DNA from 4 places in the Exiguobacterium sp. s50 genome. Region 4 is predicted to be linked to each of the others. Evidence: riboswitches for the same ligand, from Rfam matches in the RefSeq annotation. Region 4 holds a riboswitch; each other region holds the start of a gene.

Region 1 (3,789 bases), on a different contig from region 4:
TCCGGGTCATCGACTAACCGTCCCGCTTCTTTGGCGAGGACGAACGCCCCGAAGTAAGCGATGGCCGGTGCGCCGCGGACTTGGAGCGTCTCGATGGCATGTTCGGCCTGTTCAAGCGTCTCGATTGTCACGTAACGCTCTTCATGCGGCAACAACGTCTGGTCCAATACGATGAGTTCGTCCGTCGGCGGATGGAAGCGGATGTTTTGGACCGTCATACGCGCACCCCCGACAGGAGTGTCACCAAGTCGTCAATCGATTCGACGCTGTGGCGTTCTTTAATGAGCGCCGTCCCGAGGGCGAGCGCGTCACGTTTTCGTTCGAGCCGCGTCGCTTCCGGCAATGTCTCGAGATCGGCGACACCGGCCAGTCCGACGGCACGGCGAATGAGTTCGCAACCGGCGTAGCCGATCGTGTCGCTGAAGACCGTCCGCAACAACTCGTCGACGAAACCATCCGTATTGAATGGCTCGACGGCGCGCTCAAAATTGGCCCGAAACGTCTTCTCGAACGTCTCCCACACCGTCAAGACGTCCGTGAAACGCTCGAAGCGTTTGAGCGGGTCATGGAACGTCGACAGCGTCAAATGGGCGATGATTTGGCCGAGGTCGAAGCCGAACGGTCCGTAAAATGCGAACTCTGGATCGATGATTTTCGTCTCTTGTTGAGTCGCGAAGATGCTACCCGTATGTAAGTCTCCATGCAGGAGTGCCTCATGTTTTGTGACAAACCCGACTTTCAATTTCGTCACCTCGACCTTGAGCGCCTGGTCTTGCCAAAGGCGTTCGACATCTGCTCGCAGCGCCGTCTCGATGTTGTTCGACTCCGCGTCTTTGAACGGATCGGTGAAGATGAGCTTCTCGGTGATGTCACACAGTTCCGGGTTGTAATAGTTACGTTCAATCCGCTTCTTCGCGATCGGTCCAGCTGCGTAATCCGACGTCGCAAACAGCGTCTCGCCCAAAAATTCACCGACATGACGGGCGAGTTCCGGGTAGCTCTCCCCATTCAAATAGCCGGTGCGGACAATCTCATAATCAGATAGATCTTCTATAATCGTGTAAGCGAGCGTCCGGTCGCTGCCAAGGACAGCCGGGACGAACCGAGACGCGACAGTCGCAAACTCACGGAGTGCCAACTGTTCAATCCATGCCCGCTCGAGCGTGAGCGGCCAGCTCTCACCGACGACTTTGGCGTATGGGAGCGCCTGTTTGACGATCAGGCGCTGTTCGCCTTGGCGAATCCGAAAGACGAGATTCAAGTTGCCGTCCCCGATCTCCTCGCACTCGGCGATTCCTTCTTGCAAGTATCCTAATTGACGGACGTGCTCGACGACGGTCTGTTCTGTAAATGGTTGATATGACATGATGTTTTCCCCTTCCTGTACGTTGCCCACAAAAAAAGCCCCTTTCTCCGCGAGAAAGAGGCACAGCCAAAATGGTTGTTCCTCTCATCTGTCAGACATTCGTCTGGTGGATGTAGCACCGTGCCTAGTGGTCGGTTGCTGCGGCGTCATCGGGCCAATTCCCTCTGCCAACTCGCGATAAGAGTGTGTTATTCGATTCGGTGAACTTATGTGATGAATATTACGGACTCGACGTCACGATTGTCAACGTCATTTTCTCGACGCAACTCCGTCTTTTTTTGTGCATATATGGAAACAACTTCCCAAAATATTTTTTTTTGAAAAAAAGGAATTGACGACGTGATGATTCTGTGCAAAAATTCAATTAAATTTCACAACTTCAAATCACATTCTTATCAAGAGCAGACGGAGGGACGAGCCCGATGATGTCGCAGCAACCGACCAGAGATGGCACGGTGCTAATTCTTGCAGCGAAAGCTGAGAGATAAGAGTTCATTTTTTATGATGACCTCTTGCCTCGGCATGGGGTCATTTTTTGTTTGCCTGGAAGGAGGAACCATATGAGTATCACTGCCACATATGAAATCAAACGAACGGACGCGGTCGCGACCGTCGCCGACAAAATCGCCCTCGAGCTGACGGTCGGTACTTGGACGGAGCTGCCTCACTTAGAGCAAGAGCAGTTACAGGCGTATCGCGGTGAGGTCGTGTCGACCACACATACGGATACGACGAGCCGCTTCACAATCCGCTACCCGTTACATAATGTCAGCCCTGACTTTTCATCCATCTTGACGACGACGTTCGGGAAACTGTCCCTCGACGATTCGATTCGGTTAATCGATTTGACGTTGCCCGAGACGCTCGCCCCTCATTTCAAAGGCGCCAAGTTCGGGGTCACTGGAATTCGCGAGTTACTCGGTGTTCATGATCGCCCGCTCGTCATGAGCATCTTCAAAGGTGTCATCGGCCGTGACCTCGCGTTTCTCGAGCAGCAACTCCGCGATCAGTTCGCCGGAGGCATCGATATCGTCAAAGACGACGAGATTTTATACGACAACCCGCTCACCCCATCGCTCGAACGGGCCCGGATCGGAGCGGACGTCATTCAAGCCCACTTCGAGGCGACCGGGAAACGTGTCCTCTATGCCATCACGCTGAGCGGCCCCGTGTTCGGTCTACGTGACCAGGCGCTCCGTCTTATCGAGGCAGGTGCGACAGCGCTCCTGTTCAACGTCTATACGTACGGTCTCGACGCACTGCGCGAACTCGCGAACGATCCGGATATCCACGTCCCCATCTTGGCACATCCGGCCTTTGCCGGCGCCTTGACCGGATCAATCAGTCATTCGCTCTTACTCGGTAAACTCCCACGCCTCGCCGGGGCCGATTTAACGCTCTTCCCGTCTCCGTACGGCTCCCTCGCGACACCGCGTGACGAGGCGTTCACGATTCGTGACCAGAGCGCCGAACCGCATTGGTCGAAACCGATTTTACCGGTCCCGTCAGCCGGGATTCATCCAGGACTCGTCGCCGATATCATTCGTGATTTCGGGACGGATGTCGTCATCAACGCCGGCGGTGGCATTCACGGACACCCGGACGGCGCAGCCGCCGGGGCTCGTGCTTTCCGACAAGCGATCGCTCACGTTCTCGGCCAAACCGAAGGACAGACGGACGAGCTCGATACCGCGTTGAAGGCGTGGGCGTCACGATGACGGTCCATATCCTCTGCGACTTCGACGGGACGATCACGGCGGAAGACAATATTATCGCGTTGATGAAGGCGTTCGCCCCGCCGGCTTGGGTCGAGTTGAAAGATGCGGTCCTCGAGCAACGGATTTCGATTCGCTCCGGTGTCGGTCAACTGTTTCAACTGTTGCCGAGCGCAGATGCCCCGGCCTACCGTGATTATTTGTTGGAGCGCATCACGCTCCGCCAAGGGTTCCCGGCATTTTTAGAAGAAGTTCGGGCCCATGGCTGGAAGTTTGACGTCGTCAGCGGCGGGATGGACTTCTTCGTGCAGCCGGTCTTGGACGGGCATGTCGCCCCCGAGCATATCTACTGCAACGTCGCCGACTTCTCCGCTGAGACGGTAACCGTCGCTTGGCCACACGCTTGCGATGAACAATGTACGAACGATTGCGGCTGTTGCAAGCCGACGCTCGCTCGTCGCATCGTCAATCCCGCCGACCGCTTGATCGTCATCGGCGACTCAGTGACCGACTTCGAGGTCGCGAAGCGTGCCGACTTCGTCTACGCCCGAGGTCAACTCATCACGCTCTGCGAAGCGGCAGGCATCCGTTACGCACCGTTCGAGACGTTTGACGACATCACCCATCACTTGAAGGAGGTGGTCGTATGAGCCTTGCGACACGTTGGCTTGAACTCGCCGACATTAAAGACGAACTCGCCGCCCGCGA
Region 2 (3,789 bases), on a different contig from region 4:
ATGGTCGTCCACGATTTCGCATATGGCAGCATCGGATTCGATGGCCATGTCCCGCCTAGCTTTCTGCAGGCGGAAGGGGCGAAAGAAGTCGGCATCGAGGTATATACGATGTCGAAAGCGTTCAACATGTCCGGTTGGCGCGTCGCCTTCGCCGTCGGGAACGCGGACATCATCGAGGCGATCAACACGTATCAGGACCACGTCCACGTCAGCGTGTTCTCGGCCATCCAGGCGGCGGCTGTCGCTGCGCTCGAGGCGCCCCGTACCATTCGCGATGACTTGGCACGACTGTACGAGGCACGGCGTGATCGCCTGATCGACGGGTTGAACCGGGCCGGCTGGGCCGTCGAACCGCCGGAAGGCTCGTTCTTCGTCTGGGCGAAAGTGCCTGAGGGTGATGCCAAGTCGTTCTCGCGGAAACTGCTGCATGAAGCCGGTGTCGCCGTCACCCCGGGCTATTTCTTCGGTTCGGAAGGGAACGGATACGTCCGCTTCGGCCTCGTCTCACCGGAACCGAAGATTGACGAGGCCGTCGAACGAATCGAGCGGTTGTTTGCCGCCTATGAGGAGGTGCGCGCATGATTCGTCAGGCCGTCCTTGAATATGACCACGCCGATGACGCGCTCGACCGTCTTGATGACTTAGTCGACGGCCGCCGTGCCCACGTCCTGCACGGTCAGAAAGGGTATGACGTCGTCCGAGCCATCTTTCCGGCCATCGCGGACTATCCGGCAACAAGGTTCAGCGGGGAGTGCACGGACTCGGAAGTCAAACGGCTCAAACCGTTGGACGCCGACGTGTTAATCGCCGTCGGAGGTGGCAAGCTCGTCGATACGGCCAAACTCGTCGCCTATCAACGGAACGTCCCGCTCATCGTCGTCCCAACGCTCGCCTCGAACTGTGCGGCGTTCACACCGCTCAGCGTCGTCTATCAGGAGGACGGGAGCTACGACCGCTACGACATGTTCCGCGTCGTCATCGAACGGGTCATCGTTGACTCACGGGTCATCTCGCGCTCACCATATGAATACTTTCGGGCAGGTGTCATCGACACGGTCGCGAAGTTTTACGAGGCCCGTTATTTGAGTGGTGACAGCTCAGCTGACGCCGGCGTCAACACCGGACTCGTCTTGGCCGAGCAGTGCGGGCGTCTCGTCGAACTTGAATTGAGCGAGCACGCTTTTGAGTCGTATAGTGACGACGTCCGCTTCGCGGTCGATCACGTGCTCGCCATCGGCGGCGCCGTCGGTGGATTTGGTGACGCCGGGACACGCGTCGCCGTGGGCCATGCGGTCCATAATGCGCTCAGCCGCTTCGAGTCGACCCACTCATTCTTGCACGGAGACAAGGTCGGCTTCGGCCTGATCATCCAAGAGCGCTTGCGGCGCTCGGCCGATGCTCCGTATTTGGAAGCTTGGTTGAAACGGTTCGGTGCCCCGACGACGCTCGAGACGCTCGGGGTCGGATTTGAGCATATCCCGGTCCTCGTCGACTCCGTCATGACGGAGACCGAGCTGCAACAGTTGCCGGAACCGCTCGATAAAAATTTTCTGAAAATAATTTTTGAAAATTTACAATTATCTATTTACAATTAAAAGAATTAAAAGTAAGATGATAACAACTTAATAGACCGATTGCTTATCAAGAGTGGTGGAGGGACTGGCCCTGTGAAACCCGGCAACCAGATCGTAATGATCATGGTGCTAATTCCAACAGACGAAATCGTCTGGGAGATGAGCGTGTCCGACTTTGACTTGTCGTGCCCGCCACTCTGAATGAGTAGCGGGCTTTCATTTTGGAGGAGGAAAACAAATGAACATCAAACAGAAAACAGTACTTGCAGGAACATCACTACTCGCCGCCATCGCGCTCTCAGCATGCGGACAATCGGACGCGAGCGAGGCGCTCAGCACGGAGTCGCTCACGATCGGCGTCACGGGCGGGCCGCACCAACAGATCGCCGAGAAAGTGAAAGAACTCGCGGCCGAAGACGGCCTCGAACTCGATATCAAAGTGTTCAACGACTATAATACGCCGAACACGGCGCTCGCCGAGGGCAGCCTCGACGTGAACAGTTATCAGACGCTCTCATTCCTAGAACTGCAAAAGTCCGATAAAGGCTATAAAATCGACGACGTGTTCAAGACCGTCGCTTTCCCGATGGGTCTCTACTCAGAGAAATTGACCGACATCGAGGACTTGAAAGAAGGTGACAAGGTCGCCGTCCCGAACGACCCGGCGAACGAGCTACGCGCGCTCCGTCTCTATGAGACAGCGGGACTCATCACGCTCAAAGAAGGATTGACAGACAAGGCGACAAAACGTGACATCGCCGAGAACCCGCTCAACCTTGAATTCATCGAACTCGAGGCGTCGCAGCTCCCGACCCAGCTCCCGGAAGTCGCACTCGCTGCCATCAACACGAACTTCGCGATGGGTGCCGGCCTGTCGATCAACGAGGACGCCTTGTTCCATGAAGACACGGTCGACAACCCGTATCCGAACTACGTCGTCGTCCGTACCGACAACAAGGATGACGAAGTCGTCGCGACGCTCAAATTGTATTATCACTCGGACGAGGTCCGGACGTTCATCGAAGAGACGTTCGACGGCTCAATCGTCCCGGCGTTTTAAGGAGGGCCTATGATCGCACTTAAAGGAATCACGAAGACGTTCACGGTAAATAAAGGTGCTGTCACCGCACTCGACGACGTCTCGCTCACCATCGAGAAAGGCGAGATCTTCGGCATCATCGGCCGAAGCGGGGCAGGAAAGAGCACGCTCATCCGCATGATCAACCTGCTCGAACGCCCGACGTCGGGCCAGGTCGAAATCGAAGGACAGGACGTCACGAAGCTCGACAAACGAGGGCTCTCGAAGCTACGTCATCGCATCGGGATGATCTTCCAACATTACAACCTGCTCAAGACGGCGACCGTCGAAGAGAACGTCGCCATCCCGCTCCGTCTCGAAGGACTCGATAAGCGGATAATCCGCGAACGCGTCGACAAGTACCTCGACATCGTCGGATTGACGGATCATCGGAAACATTATCCGGAGCAACTTTCGGGCGGACAGAAGCAACGTGTCGCCATCGCCCGCGCCCTCGCACATGAGCCGGACATCCTGCTCAGCGACGAGGCGACGAGCGCGCTCGACCCGGAGACGACCGAGTCGATTCTCGACCTGCTTCTCGACATCAATCGCGAGCTCGGGCTGACGATTTTCTTGATCACCCACGAGATGGAAGTCATCGAGCGCATCTGCGACCGGGTCGCGGTCATCGAGGCCGGCCGGATCATCGAAGAAGGGGACGTGCTCGACGTGTTCTCGGACCCGCAGCATGCGACGACGCGCAAGTTCTTGAAGACGAACCTCGATGTCCCGAAAGAGGTCGTCGAAGAATTGAGCACGCACGGGACGCTCGTCAACTTGTCGTTCATCGGCCATCAAAGTGAACAGGCCGTGCTCGCCCAATTGACGAAACGGTTCGGCTTGCTGCCGAACATCATCGGGGGCGGCATCAAAAAGCTTAAAGGAGGTCTCGTCGGTAATCTACTCGTCCATTTGGACGGCGATGAGGGCCAGACCGACCAAGCCGTCCGCTTCTTAGAGGCGAGCGGTGTGAAAGTGAAGGAGGTGACGAACTATGCTTCAGTTTTGGGAAAATTGGGGTGACTTGATTTGGACGGGGACGATTCAGACGCTCACGATGACCGGCATCGCACTCGTCATCTCGACGTTGATCGGACTGCCGCTCGGGACGCTCCTCGTCTTGACGCGACCGAA
Region 3 (3,789 bases), on a different contig from region 4:
TGGACGACCGGTGCAACGTTCTTATAACGGTGGGACGGGACGTGTCACGTGACGCTCGAACGCATAGGCGAGACGAATCAAGTCGCGTTCGGCATAGCTCGTCCCGGTGAATGATAGACCGAACGGGGCCCCGCTCGCCTTCAAGCGATACGGGATCGTGAGAGTCGGATGGCCGGCTTTCGCCGCCATGTCATAATTGTGGTCATGCGGCAAGACGAGCGCATGAAGTTCCTGCTCGGCCAACAATCGGTCGATGCCGTCCGTCTTGGCGTGATAGACGTCGTCGAGGCGGCGCATCAAATAGGCGTCCTCAATCAAGCGACCCGATTGTTCGTTCGCTTTCTCGAACGTCTTCTGTCCGTGCGGAATCGTCTCCGGATGACTGTTGTTCCAGTTAATCAAATCCGACAACGTCTCATACGGGAGCTTCGTCGAGGCGAGATACGCCTCGATTCCGAGCTTGAACTCATGATACAGGATATCCCCTTGGTCGAGCCCTGCTTTCGACGGCAGTTCGACGGTGACGACCTCGATGCCGCTCTGTTTCAGCAATGCGATTGCTTCGTCGTAGAGCACCTGCTCTTCTTCCGACAAATCGGTCTTGACGACGCCGACACGCATCCCGACTGCTTGCCGCTCATCGAGACAAGTCCGGTAAGGCGGACCGGCCGGAAGATGCGCCGTCGCTGGGTCAGCGGGATCTTCCCCGACCATCGCCTCAAGGGCGAGCACCGCATCCCGGAGTGTCCGTGCCATCGGGCCGGCCGTGTCTTGCGACCGGGAGATCGGGATGATGCCGCTGCGGCTAATCAACCCGACGGTCGGTTTGATACCAACGATTCCGTTATGGACGCTCGGGTGGATAATCGAGCCGCTCGTCTCGCTGCCGACGGCGAGCAACGTCAAGTTGGCCGCGACCGCTGACGCCGAACCTGAACTCGACCCTCCGACATCGAGCTTGTCCCCATACGGATTGAGCGTCTGGCCACCGACCCCACTCCAGCCGTTTGGCATGCCCTCGGTCAAAAAGTTGGCCCATTCGGACAAGTTCGCTTTCCCGAGGATGATGGCCCCGCTCGCGCGCAAGCTTTGGACGAGATGGGCGTCCCGGCCGGCGAAGTGATGCGCGAGGGCGACGGCCCCGGCCGTCGTCTTCATCAATCCGGCCGTCTCGACATTGTCTTTGATCAGCACCGGGATGCCGAGCAACGGTAATCGCTCACCTCGTTGATAGGCGCGATCCGCCGCCTCGGCCTCGAACAAGGCGTCCGGGTTCACTTGAATGACCGCTCTCAGTTTATCGTTCAACTGGGCGATTCGGGTCAAATAGTAGGCCGTCACGTCACGCGCCGTGAACGTTCCTTCTTTATATCCGCGATGGGCGGTCTCGATATCGAGTTCGAAAAATGTGTTTGGTTCAGTCATATAGATTCCTCCTTTGGTCACTCGATGGTATTCGCTATCGCCACATGATTTCCTGTTTTCGTTCGCCAACGAATATGTAACTTGGTACACTGAAAGAAAAGGGAGGTTACTATGAACCGTTCGTACGTACTCGTCTTATTGTCCGTCTTTGCCTTGTTCTTCTTACAGTTATATGCCGGGGACGCCCCGTATACGCTACCGCTCTCCATCGTCCTCGTCATCTTGATTCTCGGCGCCACCTTGGTCCAACTTCGACGCAAGCCAAACCGTTGACGCCGCTTCAAATCTGATGGTATGATGCTCTCACCAACTACATATCGATATCTCGAGTGAACGAGAGACCTGGCTCTATGACTTCACAGCAACCTGCTTCGGCAAGGTGCTACTTCCAGCAAGGCAGTTTGCCTTGGCCGATATGACAGAGCGCTCATGTCGATGACATGGGCGCTTTTTTTTGGAAATGAACATGAGGGGGACTTATTAATGGAAAAAGCAACATTCGCAGGCGGCTGTTTTTGGTGCATGGTGACGCCGTTCGAGGAACAACCTGGCATCGAGTCAATCGTATCCGGTTATACGGGAGGTCACGTCAATGACCCGACGTATGAACAAGTGAAGACAGGGACGACCGGGCATTATGAGGTCGTCGAGATCACATTCGACCCGACGCTGTTCGCTTATGAACGACTGCTCGAACTGTATTGGATTCAGACCGACCCGACCGATGACGGCGGCCAGTTCCAAGACCGCGGCAGCCAATATGCGCCGGCCATCTTCTATCATACGGAAGAACAACGCGTGAAAGCAGAGCAGAGTCGCGACGCGCTCGCGGCGAGCGGACGCTTCAAACAGCCGATCGTCACGAAAATCTTGCCTGCCGACACGTTCTATCCGGCCGAGGAATACCATCAAGACTTCCATAAGAAGAATCCGAAACATTATAAGGAAGATCGGGCTATTTCAGGACGTGATGAGTTTATTGATGTAGCGTGGGCGGAAAAAGTTTAAGTCATGTAATTGAAGATGAAAAGACGCGGCCATCATGATACGGTCGCGCTTTTTATCAGTTACATAATTCACCATTTTAGTACTGGTGAGAATTTAAGTAGATTTAGCTATCTTGTGAAATTCTTATATTAATTATAAAAATTAAGATCAGAATAGATATAATGTTATAATTAAGTCATAAAAATACATTATATTGGAGGACTTTATGAGACTACAATTAAAAGAATTTTATGGTAATAGTCATCCCGAATTTCCCTTAGACGAAAATTTAACCATTTATATTGGTAATAACGGATCAGGTAAAACAACGTTACTAAACGTAATACATAACATATTAAGTTGTGATTTTAATCCCTTATTTGATAAAAAGTTCGAAGAAATCGTGATTGAATTTGATAAAGAAGACTATACTCCAAAAGTTAGAGGGTTAGTATGGATAAAAAAAATAAGAGTAACTAAAACTAATAATGTATTAAATATAGAGTATACAACTGTAAATGGAATTAATTATTTGTTTGAAGGTAAGAAAACTATCTATCCTTTTGTAGAGATTAATTATGAAGTGAAAGGTGAGGACTTAATAGCAAATCTACCGCATTACTACCCATATGGAGAATCTCTTCTAGAGTTAATAAGTTATTATGAAGAGCTACAAGTTTTAACTAAACAGATTAGATACTTAAAAAATAGTATTCTTTATTTTCCTACTTACAGAAGAATAGATAGTGACTTATTAAGTTTGTTAGAGCAAAACAATACTAGTAAAGTAGATATGGATTTCGAGAAGGTAGCAAAGTTGTTCGAATCTTTACCAGAAAATAACAAACTCGTTGGAATTAATGATAACGATATAGATCAATTATTCCAAAAGTACACTTTTGAGTTACAAAAAAGAAGTTCTTTGGGACTAAATACTGTTCTAAAAAAATTGATAAGCACTTTAATAGAGAATACGTTTCAAAGTAAGGATTCCACATCAATTCGTATAAGAAACAAAAAAGTTCATAGTGACACCGACTCAGCAGAAAAATTAATTGATTTGGCAAATCAACTAAAACTTAGAAATGTTGACTACAACTCAATCAAAGATTATTTTAGTTTAAAAGAATCTAACCTCAAAAACGAGATAGAGGATAAAATTGCATTTGAGGAAAGACTAGATGACCACGATAAAATCATTAGAGAACTAATAAGTTTATATAGTTCACATTTGTTAAAAATGGAGACACTTTTAAAGCCTTTCGACTTTCTTCAAGATAATTTTACTAAATTCTTTAAAAATCGACTGAATTTACATATAGATGAAAAGTCATTTATTATTACACAATCAAAATCCTTTAAAGATTTATCAACCGG
Region 4 (3,789 bases):
ATTGTGCCGAATCTCCTACCATACATAATTGAATTTTTCCCACATAGGAGGGAACCATGAACCATTTCCGCAAGATGTCCGTCCTTGGTTGGAGTATTTGGAGTATGCTATTCGGTTTGACGCTCATCTTGTTCGCTACAGGCGTATTGAACATGCCGGCCATCGAGCCGTTACCGTTCATCTTGATCGCGTTGCTCGTCATTATTTTTCAAATGGACTCCATTGAACGGAAAGGCGTCTACTTTACCTTTTCAGAAAGTATCGTCTTAATTATTTTTCTATTCTTTGATTTTGAGACAGCGCTGTTCGTCAATCAGATTGGACTACTCGTCTTCCAGTTCGTCAACTTGAAACCGCGCGTCGCGCTTCGACGGTTCCGTTTTACGTATCCGTGGAATGCCATCACGTCATTTTTGGAAATCGCCATCCCGGCCAGCGTCTACTTGGCACTTGGTGGTGTGACCGGTCTCGGATTCTATTCCCAAGAATCGTTCCTCCCGCTTGCCGGTTTGATTATTGCCATCATTTTGAACACGGTCGTCCAAAAGTATCAAGTCGGCTGGTGGTTCCGCGTCGACATCCCGGTCCGCGACTTTTTAAGCATCGCGTTTTACACGTATATCGTCAGTCTCGTCTTCATTTTGGCGGCCTCGCTCTTCCGGGAGACAAACTTGCTCGTCGTCAGCAGTATCGCCGCCGCACTCACGTTCTTTATTAAGCGACTCATCATTCAAAAAGGTCGACAAGACGCCTTCAAATCGTTGATTGAACAATATGATGAAGCAAAAGAAGCCGTATCGCTATCGCAAAGCGAGGCACAAGCCATCGAAGTGTTCCTCAGTCAATGTGAGCGACTCAACGAGTACGATGAAGGGTACGTCGAGTTCAAACTGTTTGATCGCACACTTTACTTTGATTTGAAGACGCGCCAGCCGATCGATCGCCATGTCGTCTTTGAATTACTCGATGCAACCTATCCGAACGAAGCCTCGGTCGAGTACGAGATGCGCTTCGAATGGGACGCCCCGCTGTCGAACGAATTTAATGAAGACTATCATAGCTTCATCTCGGTCCGTTCCGAGGAAATCGAAGGAATCCGCACGTGGATTGTGATGACGGGCGAGCACGTCTATGGCTATCCGCCCATCATTCAACGCGAGATTGTCAAACTGCTCAAGTCGTTCAATCGGACGATCAGTCGTTGTCATGAACGCGACCGCCTCTATACCGAGAGCCGGACGGACAGCTTGACGCTGCTTGCCAATGCACGGGCTTTTTATGAATACGGGATTCAACAGATCTCGGACGGCTCGATGTATCCGATTTCCGTCGCGATGCTCGATATCGACTTCTTCAAAAAAATCAACGACACGCACGGTCACCAAGTCGGAGACAGTGTGCTCCAAGAATTCGGTCGCCGCATTCGTCAAGTGCTCCGCACCGAAGACTTTGCCGCCCGTTACGGCGGTGAAGAGTTCATCTTGCTCTTAAACCGTTGTGATGTTGAGGCCGCCGTCGAGATTGCCGAGCGCATCCGTCAACAAATCGAGAACAAACCGTTCCACGTCGACGGAATCGATATACCCGTCACCGCTTCAATCGGTGTCGATACGATTCAGTCGTTCGGCGACAAACGTCTTGACGATACGATTCGTAACGCCGACCGCGCGCTCTACGTCGGCGGGAAATACGCCGGTCGCAACCGCGTCGCCCATTATAATTTCTTAACGACCTGACTCGCCCCCACGTTCATCGCGTGGGGGTTTGCTATTGACAAGCAGATTTGAAACAGGTACGTTAGGGAACGTGTCTTATAACTAAATATCACAACTTTTTTATCAAGAGAGACTGAGGGACTGGCCCGATGACGTCTCGGCAGCGGGTAACCTGTGCCAAATCCAGCGAGCGGTCTGCTCGAAAGATGAAAAAAGTGTTTCTTGTCGAGAGAGCCTTTTTTCAGAAGGCTCTCTTTTTATTTTTATGAATGAGGTGAATCGATTGGAACAACCAACAGCTAACAAATGGGCGCTCTTGCCCTTACTCGTCTTCCTCGTCTTCTTTATCGGGGCAGGCATCTACTATGACGACTTTTATAAATTCCCCGTCTTGATCGCGGCCTTGATTGCCGTCATCGTCGCGGCGATGATGACGAAAGGGAGCGTCACCCAGACGGTCGAACGCGTCGCCCAAGGTGCCGGGAACCCGAGCATCCTCATCATGGTGTTCATCTTCTTGCTCGCCGGTGCGTTTTCAAGCGTCGCCGAAGCAATCGGTGCGATTGACGCGACCGTCAATGCGGCATTGACGTTACTACCGCCCTCGCTCCTATTGAGCGGCCTATTCGTCATCGCAGCCTTCATCTCGATGGCGATGGGTACGTCGACCGGGACGATCGCCGCACTGGCGCCGATCGCTCTCGGCATCCATGAGGAGAGCGGCGTCAATATCGCTATCGCGGCGGCCGCCGTCGTCGGGGGTGCCATGTTCGGGGATAACTTGTCGTTTATTTCGGACACGACGATTGCAGCCGTCCGCACCCAGCGGACGAACATGCGCGACAAGTTCCGGACCAACTTTTGGATCGTCTTGCCGGCAGCCGTCATCACAACGATTTTACTCGCTGCCCTATCGAGCGGAGAATCGACCATCGAGCCGGCGGCGTTTGAATGGTATAAGTTGATTCCGTATCTAGCGGTTATCGTGCTCGCTTTGACGGGAATGAACGTCATCCTTGTCTTGCTCGGCGGCATCGCCCTGACCGGCATCATCGGTCTATTGGATGGCAGTCTAGCCGTCACCACGTACGTCACCGCCATGGCGGACGGCATGATGGGCATGGCCGAGATTTCACTCCTGACATTGCTCATGGGTGGGCTCGTCGGACTCATCTCGCACAACGGCGGACTCACGTACTTGCGTGACGCGCTCACGTCCCGAATTAAAAGACGGGCCGGCGCGGAGTGGAGCATCGCCGGGCTCGTCAGTGCGACAAACGTCGCGACGGCGAACAACACGATTTCGATTCTCGTGGCTGGTCCGCTCGCCGCGAACATCGCCGACGATTATGACATCGAACGTAAAAAGTCTGCGAGTGTACTCGATATCTTCTCGTGCGGGGTCCAAGGTCTGCTGCCTTACGGGGCACAGCTTCTCATTGCGGCCGAACTGACGAACACGGCATCACCGGCGCTCGTGCCGTATATGTTCTATCCGTTCTTGTTGTTCATTTGCGGAGGATTGGCCATCGCCTTTAACTTCCCGCGTTTCAAAAAACGCGCTTAACGAAAACGACCTTGTGAAGCTGTCGCTTCACAAGGTCGTTTGTCGTTTCGCTTCAAGTTCACGTTTCAGCTGCTCGTTACGTTTTCTGAAGGCACGCCGTTTGAGCAGTTCTTCGAGTCCGCGGCTGATTACCCACAGAACGAACAGCAACAGGACGAGCATCGATAATCGGAACGGGCTTTGGATAAACTCTTCCCACTGGTCACCGATGACAGAGAAAATCAAGACGACGAGCAACTTCCCAAACCCGGCCGCCATAATGAACGTCCGGAGCGGCATTTGGATGAGGGCGAGTAAATACGTAATCAAACTGACCGGAATGAACGGGAGCGAGTAGAGAAATCCGAGCGAGACCGGACTCATATGATTGATGCGTTCGAGCCAATAGACGCCTTGTTTATGCCTCTCGAGCCATCGCGTCATCGGCTTTCGAAAGACGTAGCGAACAGCTGCAAACACAAGAATCGTCCCGAGCAAGCTTCCGACCCACGACAATAACGTCCCGAG

What was found. Region 4 has a riboswitch for S-adenosylmethionine ahead of KNP68_RS08470 (Na+/H+ antiporter NhaC family protein). Riboswitches for the same ligand answer to the same signal wherever they lie in the genome.
Region 1: it holds a riboswitch for S-adenosylmethionine, as region 4 does, so the genes downstream of both, KNP68_RS03180 (2,3-diketo-5-methylthiopentyl-1-phosphate enolase) here and KNP68_RS08470 (Na+/H+ antiporter NhaC family protein) in region 4, are expected to answer to the same signal.
Region 2: it holds a riboswitch for S-adenosylmethionine, as region 4 does, so the genes downstream of both, KNP68_RS13375 (MetQ/NlpA family ABC transporter substrate-binding protein) here and KNP68_RS08470 (Na+/H+ antiporter NhaC family protein) in region 4, are expected to answer to the same signal.
Region 3: it holds a riboswitch for S-adenosylmethionine, as region 4 does, so the genes downstream of both, msrA (peptide-methionine (S)-S-oxide reductase MsrA) here and KNP68_RS08470 (Na+/H+ antiporter NhaC family protein) in region 4, are expected to answer to the same signal.

Annotation. Positions count from the first base shown of each region.
Region 1 is NZ_JACSLP010000002.1:156,534-160,322, reverse strand. It holds gene mtnA (S-methyl-5-thioribose-1-phosphate isomerase) at 1-218, opposite strand, end outside; gene mtnK (S-methyl-5-thioribose kinase) at 215-1,366, opposite strand; SAM riboswitch class I at 1,448-1,550, opposite strand; SAM riboswitch class I at 1,756-1,857, shown strand; gene KNP68_RS03180 (2,3-diketo-5-methylthiopentyl-1-phosphate enolase) at 1,927-3,084, shown strand; gene KNP68_RS03175 (2-hydroxy-3-keto-5-methylthiopentenyl-1-phosphate phosphatase) at 3,081-3,731, shown strand; gene KNP68_RS03170 (methylthioribulose 1-phosphate dehydratase) at 3,728-3,789, shown strand, end outside.
Region 2 is NZ_JACSLP010000011.1:18,828-22,616, forward strand. It holds gene KNP68_RS13365 (aminotransferase class I/II-fold pyridoxal phosphate-dependent enzyme) at 1-582, shown strand, start outside; gene KNP68_RS13370 (iron-containing alcohol dehydrogenase family protein) at 579-1,595, shown strand; SAM riboswitch class I at 1,636-1,740, shown strand; gene KNP68_RS13375 (MetQ/NlpA family ABC transporter substrate-binding protein) at 1,813-2,634, shown strand; gene KNP68_RS13380 (methionine ABC transporter ATP-binding protein) at 2,644-3,678, shown strand; gene KNP68_RS13385 (methionine ABC transporter permease) at 3,650-3,789, shown strand, end outside.
Region 3 is NZ_JACSLP010000001.1:27,190-30,978, forward strand. It holds gene KNP68_RS00165 (amidase family protein) at 22-1,425, opposite strand; gene KNP68_RS00170 (hypothetical protein) at 1,537-1,698, shown strand; SAM riboswitch class I at 1,743-1,844, shown strand; gene msrA (peptide-methionine (S)-S-oxide reductase MsrA) at 1,909-2,433, shown strand; gene KNP68_RS00180 (AAA family ATPase) at 2,639-3,789, shown strand, end outside.
Region 4 is NZ_JACSLP010000005.1:43,351-47,139, forward strand. It holds gene KNP68_RS08465 (GGDEF domain-containing protein) at 57-1,736, shown strand; SAM riboswitch class I at 1,833-1,928, shown strand; gene KNP68_RS08470 (Na+/H+ antiporter NhaC family protein) at 1,981-3,282, shown strand; gene KNP68_RS08475 (TVP38/TMEM64 family protein) at 3,310-3,789, opposite strand, start outside.